DNA from 2 places in the Pseudoalteromonas sp. CO325X genome. Region 1 is predicted to be linked to the other one. Evidence: predicted binding sites of a transcription regulator. Region 1 holds the regulator's gene; the other holds the start of a gene.
What was found. The regulator LexA, encoded in region 1, represses DNA repair genes until DNA is damaged. The targets are predictions, from matches to a motif close to TACTGTATNNNNATACAGTA.
Positions count from the first base shown of each region.

Region 1 (6,562 bases):
TACTTGGTCGATTAATGTGTTACCTAATTGAGTCTCTGCAGCATAAGCCATCTGAATTTGCTCCCGTAAAAGCCTTAACTCGTTTGTTAGGCGGTGTTCAGACTCGTCTTTTTTCTGCGCTATGCATTGCTCGAATTCAAGACTGTTGGTGGCATCTTCGCAAGGGAGCTTTGTATTACTGGAATTAGCAGCACAACTAAATGTAATCAGTGTCATGATAGCCAAGTATAATGCTTTCATTAGTTCACACCTCCGGTGGCTTTAGGTTTACGCTGTTCAAAATACTTCACACGATTTCTACCCGGTTCATAGAGCCTTAAAGTAGTGGAGTTGCGAATACAGTCGATGAGCTCATTAAAATCGTTATTCATCCCTGCTTTCATCGAGGGATCATAGTAGAGTCTTGGTATAAGAAGTTTACAAAGGCGTCTCTAATTAGAGGCTCTAAACGTTGCTCTCCGATCCTGAGAAACGTTCCGAAAAAGCTCAATTCAAAACACCTTTCGCAGGGCTAAAGCCTTGCCTATTTATTTTCAGACTGAAGTCTGACCTACAGGTGATCATCCCGCTTTAAAGCCCTGTGCCTTTTGAACGCTTCTCAACCACCGCAGCCGTCATCCTTGAAATACAACACAAATCGCCGGCGCTGTTGTAAATTTTTATCTCCCACACTGATGAGCGGCCGCCTAGATGCACGGGCTTGGTCACGGCTTTAAGTGTGCCGGTGCGTGAGGCTTTAAGGTGGTTGGCGTTGATCTCCTGGCCGACGCAGTAGTATTTGCGGGTATCGACCACAAAATTGGCGGCGTAGCTGGCCACGGTTTCGGCTAATGCCACGTAAACGCCGCCATGAACAATGCCCATGGGGTTATATAATTCGTTGCTCACAGGGAGGCAGGCGACCAGGTAATCGTCGCCTATCTCTGTGATCTCAATGCCGAGTTTAGTCATTAAGGTGCCTTTTTCACCTACACCTAAATCAAGCTTTTTACATAAGGCTAAATCAATCTCTTGGGCCCAAATACTCATCTGTATTCCTTAAACAGCAACGCGGGTAAAGGTTTTAATTCGGTGTTCAGTGGCTAATGTATCGACATAGTCGCGTACATGCTCTGGAAAGGTTAAGTCTTTGACCACAGTGAGGTTGCGCAGAAACGGAAACAACGCCACATCGGCCCAAGTAATATGTTCTGGGGTTTGCAGCCATGTTAACTCACTCAATGCGTGTTCCATTGTGGCGATATCAGCGTCGCTGTTGGCTAACACGCTATCGAAAGATTCGCCCAGGCGCTGCTCTTTCTTCTCGCGAAAATAGCTGATAGCGGTATCAATCGCGTATTCCGGTAGAGCCAGCTGCGGCCAGCGCACAAAGGTCAGCCGTAAAAAGGTTTCAAGATGCTTTTCAACCCACTGTTGGGCTTGATTAAAGTGCTCTCCCTGTGACAGCTCCTTGTTGGCAAGAGTGCAGAAATACTCGGCAATATCTAAGCTTTCGGCCATCGCGGTATCATCATCTTTGACCAAAATAGGCACTATTTTTTTGCCCACTAACTGGTTTGGGGTGGCCTCGTCATCGTTGAGGAGGAAGCGTACGTCCACCTCTAAGCCCAAGGCGCGTGCAACCAGTAACGACTTTATACAATAGGGGCAATGTTCAAATATAAACAGCTTCATAAAAAATACCTCAGAGCTTGCGAATTACTACCTTTTGGCCTTAGCTGTAACTAAACAATAGTTGCCGGACGAAAGCAAACTTTCGCCATTAGATCATCATGCAATATGAATCCGTTTACGAATTTTGGTTTACTCACAGCAGTCCACAGGATTGGTTTAAAAAAAGCGCCGACTTTGACGCCACAATAAAAAAGCAATTTTTACCTACTTACGAGGCAGCGCGCCAAGGCGAGCTTTATTCTTGGCGAAAATCTGCTCGAGGCGCGTTATGTGAAATTATAGTGCTGGATCAGTTTCCTCGTAATATGTTCCGCGATACGGCCCAAGCGTTTGCAACCGATACACTGGCTTTATGTTTGGCGCAGAATGCGGTGGAAAAAAAGTTTGCTTTGGAACTTGATGATACCGAGCGTAGTTTCTTATACATGCCCTATATGCACAGTGAGAGCCAGGCGATTCATGTGGTGGCCGAGCAGCTTTTTCGGCCCTTGAGTAATTATAAATATGAACTGGCTCACAAAGAAATCATTGACCGTTTTGGGCGTTATCCACATCGTAATGATATTCTCGGTCGGCAATCGAGCGACGCTGAGCAGGCGTTTTTAAATCAGCCCGGTAGCCGCTTTTAGTTAAGGGCTTTGTGCCCACTGCTTCGCTTGCTCACGTTGTTCATAACGAAAGGATTTAACCTCTGCATGAATAAAGTGTGCGCCTAGTTGCTGGGCAAAGTCACCAAGCAACGAATTGGTGGCAATGGCTACTTTGTTCACCTTTTTATGATGGTCACGCACAAATTGCAGATGAGAGAGTAACGCGGCAAATGAGTCCCACCCCGGAAAGTGTTCAGTAGCAATAATGAGAGCATGTAGCTTTGCATGCTGTTCAATGTAAGGGTCGATAATACGCACTGCTGCTGCAAAGTCTTCTGCTGTCAGCTGGCCTTGTGGTTCGAGTAGGGCAGTATTGTGTGTTTCGTTTATAGTGATATTGAGCATATATCCTCGCCAACGAGTTCATTGGATGCTCTATCAATATAGAATATTTACTTTCAAACGGTTGGTTATTGGTGCACGGTTGAGGGCAGTGCGCTGAGGTTTAAAGTTTCACCTACGCAGCTTTGCAGCAAACTCTGAACTTGGTCTTTTTCGCTTTGCGAGTAGCGAAGGTCATACTTGCTCATGATGTAATTAAAGCGCTGAATGTACTGACAACGGTAATCTTGGTGCGGCGGCAACCATTGCCAAGGACCTTTTGCTCCTTTGCTACGATTTAGGCCATCATCAACAGCAAGCAAGTTCTCCATATCGTTGGCAAATTGTGCCTTTTGCGAACGACTCCAGGTGGCAGCACCGTGTTCATAGGCAAATTTAAGCGGCACAATATGGTCTATATCTAAGTCATCGTCATTGCGTAGTATCTGCCCTGAATAAGGGTCATGCCACTGACCGCTGGTGACGGTGCAGCGCGCCTGGGTGGTGTAGCTTACATTAGTGTGTGATTGGGCAATCAGCACTTCAGCACGGGCGTCTTGGCAGTCGTGATCGGTGTCTAACCAATGTGGCCAGTTATCCCGATGATAACTATTTTCTGATGTGTGTTTAGTGTAGTTCTTTGGTAAACGTCCACCGTCTGCTAGACAGCTTTCTAAGTTCGCATAGGGAGTGAAAGATTGAGTGCGTTGATAATGAGCAGAGTCTTCAGGGTGACAAAGGCCGCTGCGCGACATCTTGACCGTATCGGCTTTGCACGCACCTATCGTCAGTGCCGAAATAAGTAAAAGGAACGCTGAAAATACACCTTGGCGAGTCATCTAACTGCTTAATAATATGACTAAAACAGCGCTACTTTAAAGCATTGTCGCGCATTCGTCACCTATCACTTTATGAGTATGAGGTGAGGTTGCATATGAACAAAAGCGAAGTTGCATTAATTAAGGTTGCAACAGTCAGCAAATTCCCTGATTTTATTTGCGATTTTCATTTAACTGTATATACTCACAGTTAAATGTACTGTATGGAAACCCAGTTGTATGCGCCCATTAACTAAACGCCAATCGCAAATTCTTGAGCTGATTAAAGTCTTTATTAAAGATACCGGCATGCCGCCGACGCGTGCAGAAATTGCACAAACACTGGGGTTTCGCAGTGCTAACGCCGCAGAAGAACATCTTAAGGCGTTGGCTAAGAAAGGCGTAATTAAAATGAAGCCTGGCGCGAGTCGAGGTATTCAATTGGTCGAGGAAGAAGAACCCGAACAATTGGGCCTGCCTTTAATTGGCCGCGTTGCTGCGGGCGAGCCTATTCTTGCCCAACAGCATATAGAGAGTCACTGCCAGATAGACCCATTGTTGTTCAAGCCTGCTGCAGATTACTTGCTGCGCGTAAATGGCATGAGTATGAAAGACATCGGCATCATGGATGGCGACTTATTAGCGGTACATCGCACTCAGGTGGCTGAAAACGGCCAAGTGGTGGTCGCGCGGGTTGATGAAGATGTCACCGTGAAGCGCTTAGAAAAAGCTGGGCGTAAGGTTCTGCTGCATGCAGAGAATGAAGAATTCACACCCATTGAAGTCGATTTAGAAAACGAATCCTTTAATATTGAAGGCTTAGCTGTAGGTGTGATCCGAAACGCCGACTGGATGTAATTAAATTTACTTATTTTGCCTCTAATAGGTCGGTTATTAGGGGCTTTCCCCACGTTCCCTCCTTAGCCACAGTGCTTTCTAACAGTTTGAATCTCCCTGTTAATTTATTAATAAAACGTAAACAAAAATAGTGTATTAACTTGCTATTAGCTCAATCTTTGACTAATTGGTTATATTACAGGCTTTGCTGGTCGGTTTTTCAACAGTTTGTTTAGGGTCAAAGTTGTCGACTGGTAAAAGCATAATAATAACGAAGATTGGGTATTAAGCTGTAACCGCCTCTTCCTTGCATTGCGCAACAATAAGGAGATGGTACACATGAAGAAGCTGAGCTCCCTCATGTTGCTATGTCTGTTATTCCCTCAATTGGTGTCCGCGAATAGCAAGTACAACTTGCGCCAAGGGGTAACTGACATTAGCGAAAATGTTTACCAACTACACATGACCATATTTATTATATGCTGTGTGATTGGTGTGGTTGTTTTCGCGGTGATGTTTTGGGCGCTGCTCAAACACCGCAAGTCAAAAGGGGTCACCCCCGCTACCTTTCATGAAAGCACCAAAGTAGAAATACTTTGGACAGCGATTCCATTTGTTATTCTCATAGCCATGGCTGTTCCGGCCACCAAAACCCTGATTGCTATGGAGGATACATCAAAGGCCGATATCACCATTAAGGTGACTGGATCACAATGGAAATGGCACTACGAGTATATGGGTCACGATGTGGGCTTTTACTCACTGCTGTCTACGCCTCAAGAGCAAATCAAAAATGCGCAAAATAAGGGCGACAATTACCTCCTCGAAGTAGATAAACCCTTGGTCATTCCCACTAATCAAAAAGTACGTTTTTTAATGACCTCGGATGACGTCATTCACTCTTGGTGGGTGCCCGATTTTGCAGTAAAGAAAGACGCTAACCCTGGGTTTATCAACGAAGCTTGGACGCGCGTAAACGAACCGGGTACGTATCGCGGCCAGTGCGCCGAGTTATGCGGCAAAGACCACGGCTTTATGCCGGTGGTCGTAGAAGCAAAACCCCCTGAAGAGTTTGACGCTTGGCTGGCAGAGCAGAAACAAGCGAAGCAAGCTCAGGCGCAGGCTGATGCTGAGCTGCTAGAACAAATCCTCTCAGAAGATGAGCTTATGGCATCGGGCGAGCAAGTGTACATCACTCGCTGCGCAGCTTGTCATCAGCCTACGGGGCTTGGTTTACCTGGAGTCTTCCCCGCCATTAAAGGCAGTCCCATAGCCACCGGCGATATTAACGACCATATCGATATTGTGCTGCACGGTAAGCCAGGGACTGCGATGCAGGCATTTGTCGGTCAACTTACGCTTAAAGAGTTGGCAGCGGTGGTTACTTACCAACGCAATGCCTTTGGTAATGAAACCGGTGACATCGTTCAACCAAGCGTGATTCAGGCCTATATTGATGGGGAGGAACAATGAGTACAGCAGCTGCAACACATGAACATCACGGGCCTGCAACCGGAATTAAACGCTGGCTTTTTACTACTAACCACAAAGACATCGGCACCTTGTACTTATTATTTTCGTTGTTGATGTTTTTAACCGGTGGCGCCATGGCAATGGTGATCCGAGCCGAGCTATTCCAACCAGGACTTCAGCTGGTTGACCCTCATTTTTTCAACCAAATGACCACAGTACACGGTTTGATTATGGTCTTCGGCGCCGTGATGCCTGCCTTTACGGGCTTAGCTAACTGGATGATCCCCATGATGATTGGCGCGCCAGATATGGCTTTGCCGCGAATGAATAACTGGAGCTTTTGGATTCTGCCATTCGCTTTTGCCATCTTATTGCTGTCGCTGTTTATGGAAGGCGGCGGTCCGGCCTTTGGGTGGACCTTCTATGCGCCCTTATCGACCACCTACAGCAACGACAATACTGCCCTGTTTGTATTTGCCATTCACATTATGGGGATAAGCTCCATCATGGGGGCCATTAATGTCATTGTGACTATCGTTAATATGCGTGCTCCAGGGATGAAGTGGATGAAATTACCGCTGTTTGTGTGGACCTGGTTGATCACTGCGTTTTTATTAATTGCAGTGATGCCGGTGTTGGCGGGTGCGGTGACCATGGTGCTCACTGATAAGTATTTTGGCACTGATTTCTTCAATGCCGCCGGTGGTGGCGACCCTGTGATGTTCCAGCATATCTTTTGGTTCTTTGGTCACCCGGAAGTGTACATTATGATTTTGCCAGCGTTTGGCA
Region 1 is NZ_SGPG01000020.1:3,927-10,488, forward strand. Features, by position in the region: gene EXT46_RS09915 (lysozyme inhibitor LprI family protein) at 1-240, opposite strand, end outside; gene EXT46_RS09920 (hotdog fold thioesterase) at 571-1,029, opposite strand; gene grxB (glutaredoxin 2) at 1,039-1,674, opposite strand; gene EXT46_RS09930 (DUF924 family protein) at 1,773-2,303, shown strand; gene EXT46_RS09935 (STAS/SEC14 domain-containing protein) at 2,304-2,669, opposite strand; gene EXT46_RS09940 (HNH endonuclease family protein) at 2,735-3,484, opposite strand; gene lexA (transcriptional repressor LexA) at 3,704-4,321, shown strand; gene coxB (cytochrome c oxidase subunit II) at 4,640-5,773, shown strand; gene ctaD (cytochrome c oxidase subunit I) at 5,770-6,562, shown strand, end outside.

Region 2 (6,562 bases), on a different contig from region 1:
TTTAGGGTTAGACTCTGCTTTGAAGGCCGATGACGACGGCTTTTTACAATACTACAGCGAGCGTGAACAACGCCTAAGCGAACTCACCGAAGGTGAGATATGCCTGCGAGTTTGTTATCAGCCACAGCAACGAACACTGCTTTTAAGCGTTACCGACTCGGGTGCTGGTTTTTCTTTTGAGCCCGCAGCAGGTAGCCAACTCCAGCAAAGCTATGGCCGTGGTATTGAGCTACTTAAAGAGCTGGCTGAAGATGTGGAATACAATCAAGCGGGAAATGAAATACGCATTCGCTACCATATCGACTAACCCTCTCATATTGCCTCAGAACCCTATTTTTTACCTTCTAATGACTGGCTTAGTGTCGAAGCGACGGTTTTGTATTGCACGGTAATAAAAAGGTGTGTTAGCATCCGGCTAAATGTTTAGATGTTTGGACGGCTAAATGCTTTTAAGCTACTTAGAAAATGCACAACTTAGCGCTGAGCCCAAGTTAGTGGCGAATAAACAACAGGCGCTACAGCAATACCTTAACAACGCGAGTGCCGATGTTCGTTGGCAATATCAAATTCCTGAGTTGGGCGAGGGTGGAGCGTGTAGTTTATTTGGTCATCTGCAAGAGCAGCCCTTCGATTTACGCGAACATTTGCCCCCGAGCAGTGAAGCAAAGTTGAGAAAGCTTCAAGCGATTGTCGATTTTGTTGTTCAAGAAAGTGGCGTAGACTGGTTTGGTATTTATCAAAGTCAACATATTGAAGGTCAGCCACAGCTACTTAAGCTCGCTTATTACGGCGCACCTAGTCGTCCTCTTTTTCCTATTAACCCTGACTTTGCAACAACCAGCAATAATGTGCAGGTTACACTCAGCGGGGTTGCTCGGGTGATAAATGATGTGGAAGACTATGTTGCCAACGGTGGCGAATACTATACATGTGACCCCAAAGTGAAAGCAGAAAGCTGCTTGCCGCTTTATGACGAGACAGGTAAAGTAGTGGGCATTATTGATGCTGAAGCATTTACCGACGAGTTTTTTACCCCTGATCAGGTTGCGTTGCTAATAGCTGCGTGTTTAGAGATTAGCGAGCACTTACCAACCAGCCGTCAGGACTAACCTAACCTGAGATAATAAAGAGAGTTCCATGTTCTCACAATTAAAACCTTTACCGACAGATCCAATTCTTGGGCTTATGGCTGCGTTTAAAGCCGACACCAATGACAAAAAAATTGACCTAGGTGTTGGCGTATACAAAGACGAGCAAGGGCAAACCCCTGTATTGAAGGCCGTTAAAAAGGCTGAAGAGTTTCGTCTCGCCAATGAAACCACTAAGTCATACATTGGGCTGGCCGGTAATTTGGAATATTGTCAGAAAATGGAGCAACTACTACTTGGCGATGCTCACCCGGCTTTGCTAGCGGACCGTGTGCGTACAGCTCAGGCTCCAGGGGGCACGGGTTCGTTACGGGTGGCGGCCGAGTTCATTAAGCGTTGTAATGAGCAAGCCACGGTGTGGGTGACTACGCCAACATGGGCCAACCACATTAGCCTATTTGAAGCGGCTGGCCTGAATGTGAAAGAGTACCCTTACTATGACTATGATAACAAAGGGTTGTTATTTGATGACATGGTGAACACGCTCAGCCAAGTGCCTGCGGGTGATGTGGTGCTGTTACATGCATGTTGCCACAACCCAAGCGGCATGGACTTGAACTTTGCGCAGTGGCAAAAAGTAGCTGAAATCGCCAAAGTTCAGGGCTTTACAGTACTTGTTGATATCGCCTATCAAGGTTTTGGTACGAGTTTGGATGAGGATGCTGCGGGTTTACGCCATTTGGCCTCGCAGGTAGATGAGCTAATCATTTGTTCGTCATGTTCGAAAAATTTCGGCTTATACCGTGAGCGTATTGGTGCCTGTTCAGTGATCTCAAAAGATCAAGCCACTGCTGATATTGCTAATTCAGTGATGCTCAGTGTGGTACGCAGTATTTACTCGATGCCGCCGGCACACGGTGCAGATATTGTTAATACTATTCTTAGTAGCGACGAGCTAACTGCGATGTGGCACCAAGAGCTTGATGACATGCGCTCTCGTATCAATGGTTTGCGTTCATTGCTTAAGGATAAGTTAAACGACAAATGCGAAGGCATGGACTTCTCATTTATTGAACGCCAGCACGGTATGTTCTCTTTCCTTGGGATTAACAAAGAACAGATCGAACGCCTACAAAAAGAGTATTCAATCTACATCGTCGGTTCTAGCCGTGTAAATGTGGCAGGGGTAAGCAAAGATAATATCGATTACTTTGCCGATGCCGTTGCAGCGGTTACTAAGTAACGCGAATGATAAAAAAAGCCAGCAATGCTGGCTTTTTTTATATCTAAGAAATAGCTTTACGCTTCTTTGGCTTTGAGCTCGGTAACATTTTCCTTATCACTTGGCTCTTTGCTGGCTTTTTTTGTGGCCTTTGCTGCAGGCTTAGTACCTTTAAGTACGTGCATAAAGTCGTCTTTTTGTTTTGCTATTTCCAACGACAGGCTTTCTACTTGTTGCTCGCTTAAGGGAACATCAACGCCGCCTAATAACTCTTCTAAGCTTTCGGCAATATCGAGCATCTTATCATAGGCATCGGCTTCTTTTTTGCTAGTAAAGGTCATGCGCTCGACTCCGTCTCGTTCTACAACGTATTTAGTTACAACAGCCATGGCTTCTCCTCAAGGGTACTGTTTTTTTATACAGTAAGGGTAGTGGTTGGCGATTCGCCCGTCAAGGGTTTTAATCATTCCTTTTAAAGGGTTAAGCATTTTTACCACAAAAAAGCACGACTTCATCGTTAGTTTTATTTGACACATCTCAGTAATTATTCTTTATTTAGTTTTGAAGTAACAAGGATTTTTATTTTAACTTCTAAGGAGAGAAGCATGAAGCTACTAACCGCACTCTACACCACCTGTGCGCTTGTACTTACCCCAGCGGTGGTCGCTGCTGAGGCACCTCAACAAGCGAGTGAGCAGGTAACCCCAGCCAAACTTGATATTAACCAAGCATCCCAAGAACAGCTGCAATCGCTGCCGGGCATTGGCCCCACCAAAGCAGCCGCCATCATCGAATATCGTCAGGTGCAAGGCAATTTCCGTAGTGTTGATGAGCTAGACGCTGTGCCAGGTATTGGTGCAAGTACGTTGGCGCAAATTCGGGAATTGGTGAAGGTAAGATAGTGGCAAAGTATTGCTGATAAACCAAAGGGCAACGTTTAGTTGCCCTTTTTAAGTGCGGTGATGGCTTCATCAAGGTGAAACAGTGCGAATGCATGGCGCACTGGGAGCACAATAATAGGATAGGCGATGCCGGCTAAGAGCAGCCATGGTAACATGTGCCAGCCTTCAAAGCGCACCAGCAGCAGAAATAGTGGGGTGATCAGCAGCAGTTTAATAATATTGAGCATGACTCGGCGCTGCGCTGATAGCCTGTTTAATGAATCCGCCACTATAGCGAGTCGCTCATTGTGACTGAGCGACTTGAGTTTCGGAATTTGACTGGGAAGAAAGTAAATCATGAAGCCTTAGGTTTATAAAAAAAGCTGCTTAAGGTAATGATAATTGCAACGACTGCCATCACCGCAAAGATCACTTGCATCCACCCAGGCATTGATAACCCCATAAATTGCCAATCAATGTTGCCACAATCACCGGTAGCAGCAAAAAAGCTCGGCAGCCACTCGTGTAAAGGCATAAAGCTTGGGAAGTTAGGTTCAAACTCACATACAAAGGCAAACGGGTCTGTGGTGGTTTGCATCATGATATGTTCTTTGGCGAGCAAGAAACCCCAAATACTGGCAACCAGCCAACTCGCCAGCGCCACTAGGCGTAAATACATATTTTGTGGATTAATACAGCCTAGTAAGGCCGCAAATAGCACACCTAAGACTGCTGTACGCTGATAAATGCACATAATGCATGGTGCTAAGTCCATGGCATATTGGAAATACAAAGCAGTTGCTTCGAATACGGTGGCAATCACCGCTAACAGTACCCAAGGCGCACGTTGGTGCGATAACTTACCTAACCAGCTCATAGTTAACTCACGTCGTTGTTGATGGGCTGATTATGCCACGCCCTCGGCGCTATGCAAGCGTATTAGCGGCCGTAAAGGTAAGCTCAGTGGCGTGCCTAAGCACTTAATTTAGCGCCATTTGTGTACAAGCTAGCGTTGTTAAGTGAACAAAAAAGCTAATGAATCATTTAAAGCGGTAGGCTGGCTTCCGTTTCTGCTTATGAATCAGTGAAAATGAACAAAAAAATTATATATTGAATTGCTCGAAGAGCTATACACAGTGCGGAGCTAATGCCGATATTGAACGAATCGAAGTCTCGGCTTTCGACTAAATAAGTCCTTAATCTCTGGAAAGTACTTACAGGAGAGCATAGTATTCTCAGCATCAATTAGTGTTATATTCGATTTGCAAGTGAATGTAATAAGGAGGTTGTATGCGGGGGGGTATATCTAGGTGAGCATGAATAGAATCGCAACGTTAGTTGGGTCACTTCGAAAAGCTTATCCGGAAATAGAATCTTGTAAATTCGAACTAATTTTTTCTTTCCCTACTGAAGAAGCGGCCAAAGAGTACTTCAGAAAAACCTATCACTGGGAACATCATGATGGGATGATTAAATATCAACTTAACGGTGAATGTTTCTCGGGCTTTAAGACTGAAGTAGAATTAAATGCCAACTATATTAAACACTTAACGGGCTGCTATGTAGATTTGGCATCAGAAACCCAAGGTAGCCTTCACCGTTGGAAGCTATGGATTTGAGCCTTAATAAGAACGAGCACCAAATGGAAATCAAAGTAAGGAAAACTAAAACAACAGACAGTGGCACATTGTGTATGCTGTGGCAGTTTTACCAATATCACCAAAGTTCATTTGATCAAGAGGATGTTGGTACTGACGGGCGCTTTGATATTGATGAACAATACCTCAATTCCGTTGTTTGCGGTGAACAAGGGAGTGCCGCTTATCTAATTTTTGTTTCTGACCAGGTTGTAGGCTTTGCCACTGTTGAGACGACCGAGATTCGGGGTAAAGAAATGCCGGAATTGGCTGATATATTTATCCTCCCTAAATATCGAAAGCAAGGTGTCGGGAAATTTGTCGTTCAACACTTGATGCAAGCTGTGAGCGAACAATGGCATGTAGCAGTTTATATAAACGACGGCTTGGCGTTGAAGTTTTGGAGTAACTTGTTTACTCAATTAAATGTGGCTCTTGTTGAGAAAGTGGAGCCTGCTGAAACAGAAGGCTTTCACGAGTTTGTCATTACCAATGCCTAACAGAATAAATACGTGAACGACGTTGTAAGCTTGGCTGACACTCGCTTCTCGTTCAAGCTTAAAACGGCTCGTATCATGGAGCAGAACACACAAGGAAAGTTATGATTAGAACTATCTTGATAATATCGGGGGCTTTTTTTGCCAACGTTTCTATTGGCAAAGAAATTAAAGATATATCTGAGCTCACAAAGCGTTTGGACGATGGTGTACCGCAAATTTTAGAAAAGCACAAAGCTCCCGGCGTTGCTCTGGCATTCGTTAATGGAAGTAGAGTTGTGGGCTTTCGTTCCTATGGTTTTGCTGACGTTGCGGCTAAAACTAAAATTACTCAAAGGACTTTGTTCAATGTAGGCTCTATTTCTAAGCTGGTAACTGCTTGGGGAGCAATGCAATTAGTCGCTCAAGGCAAAGTGGATCTCGATACACCAATTAATCAATATCTTAAACGCTGGCAAATTCCCCAGTCTGATTTTGATGTAAAAAAAGTCACACTAAGAAATATTCTATCTCACACTTCCGGCCTGTCTTTGGGGCCTTATACTGGGTGGGAATCTCGAGACAAGTTATCCTCTATTGTCGACTCACTAAATGGTAATAACAACGGCGCTGGACCCGTTGAACTTATCCATGCGCCAAATACAAAATGGTCTTATTCCGGTGGTGGATATTCAGTGGTACAACTGTTAATTGAAGATGTATCCGGTATGACATTTGAAGCTTATATGCAGAAAAATGTATTCGAACCTTTAAATATGAAGGATTCAACGTTCAATATTACTGAGGTAGTAATGAGTAAGTCGGCAACACCTTATGATGATACCGGTAAAGTCACGGGTATGGTGTACTTCAATGAACAAGCAGCGGCGGGCTTACAAACAACGGCTGTAGATTTAGCTCGCTTCAATATGGCAGTTTTGCGTAATAGCGATGGACATTATAACGGTTCAATTTTGTTGCCAGAAAAGCTCATAGATCTAATGATTAAGCCAGCTCCAAATACTAACGGGCGCTGGAGCATGAGCTATGTTGTGGACACAGAAAACAACAGTCTCGGATTTGCTGGATTTAATCGAGGTTGGGTCTCTCTATCACGTTCTGTTACTGACCTAAATTTTGGTTACGTGATATTAAATAATAGTAGTATCGGTGCTGTGAACAATGAAATTGATAGCCTCATACTTTCTACCGTTAAACAAGAGCACAATTAAATTACATAAAAAACACTTTCAGTGGA
Region 2 is NZ_SGPG01000033.1:50,339-56,900, reverse strand. Features, by position in the region: gene EXT46_RS17580 (fused response regulator/phosphatase) at 1-307, shown strand, start outside; gene EXT46_RS17575 (GAF domain-containing protein) at 444-1,109, shown strand; gene EXT46_RS17570 (amino acid aminotransferase) at 1,138-2,331, shown strand; gene EXT46_RS17565 (YebG family protein) at 2,388-2,699, opposite strand; gene EXT46_RS17560 (ComEA family DNA-binding protein) at 2,916-3,212, shown strand; gene EXT46_RS17555 (DUF6170 family protein) at 3,248-3,550, opposite strand; gene dsbB (disulfide bond formation protein DsbB) at 3,547-4,068, opposite strand; gene EXT46_RS17545 (hypothetical protein) at 4,508-4,810, shown strand; gene EXT46_RS17540 (GNAT family N-acetyltransferase) at 4,834-5,328, shown strand; gene EXT46_RS17535 (serine hydrolase domain-containing protein) at 5,430-6,536, shown strand.
Region 2: EXT46_RS17565 (YebG family protein) is a predicted target of LexA. The motif match lies at 2,716-2,735, and genes of this name have one in related genera.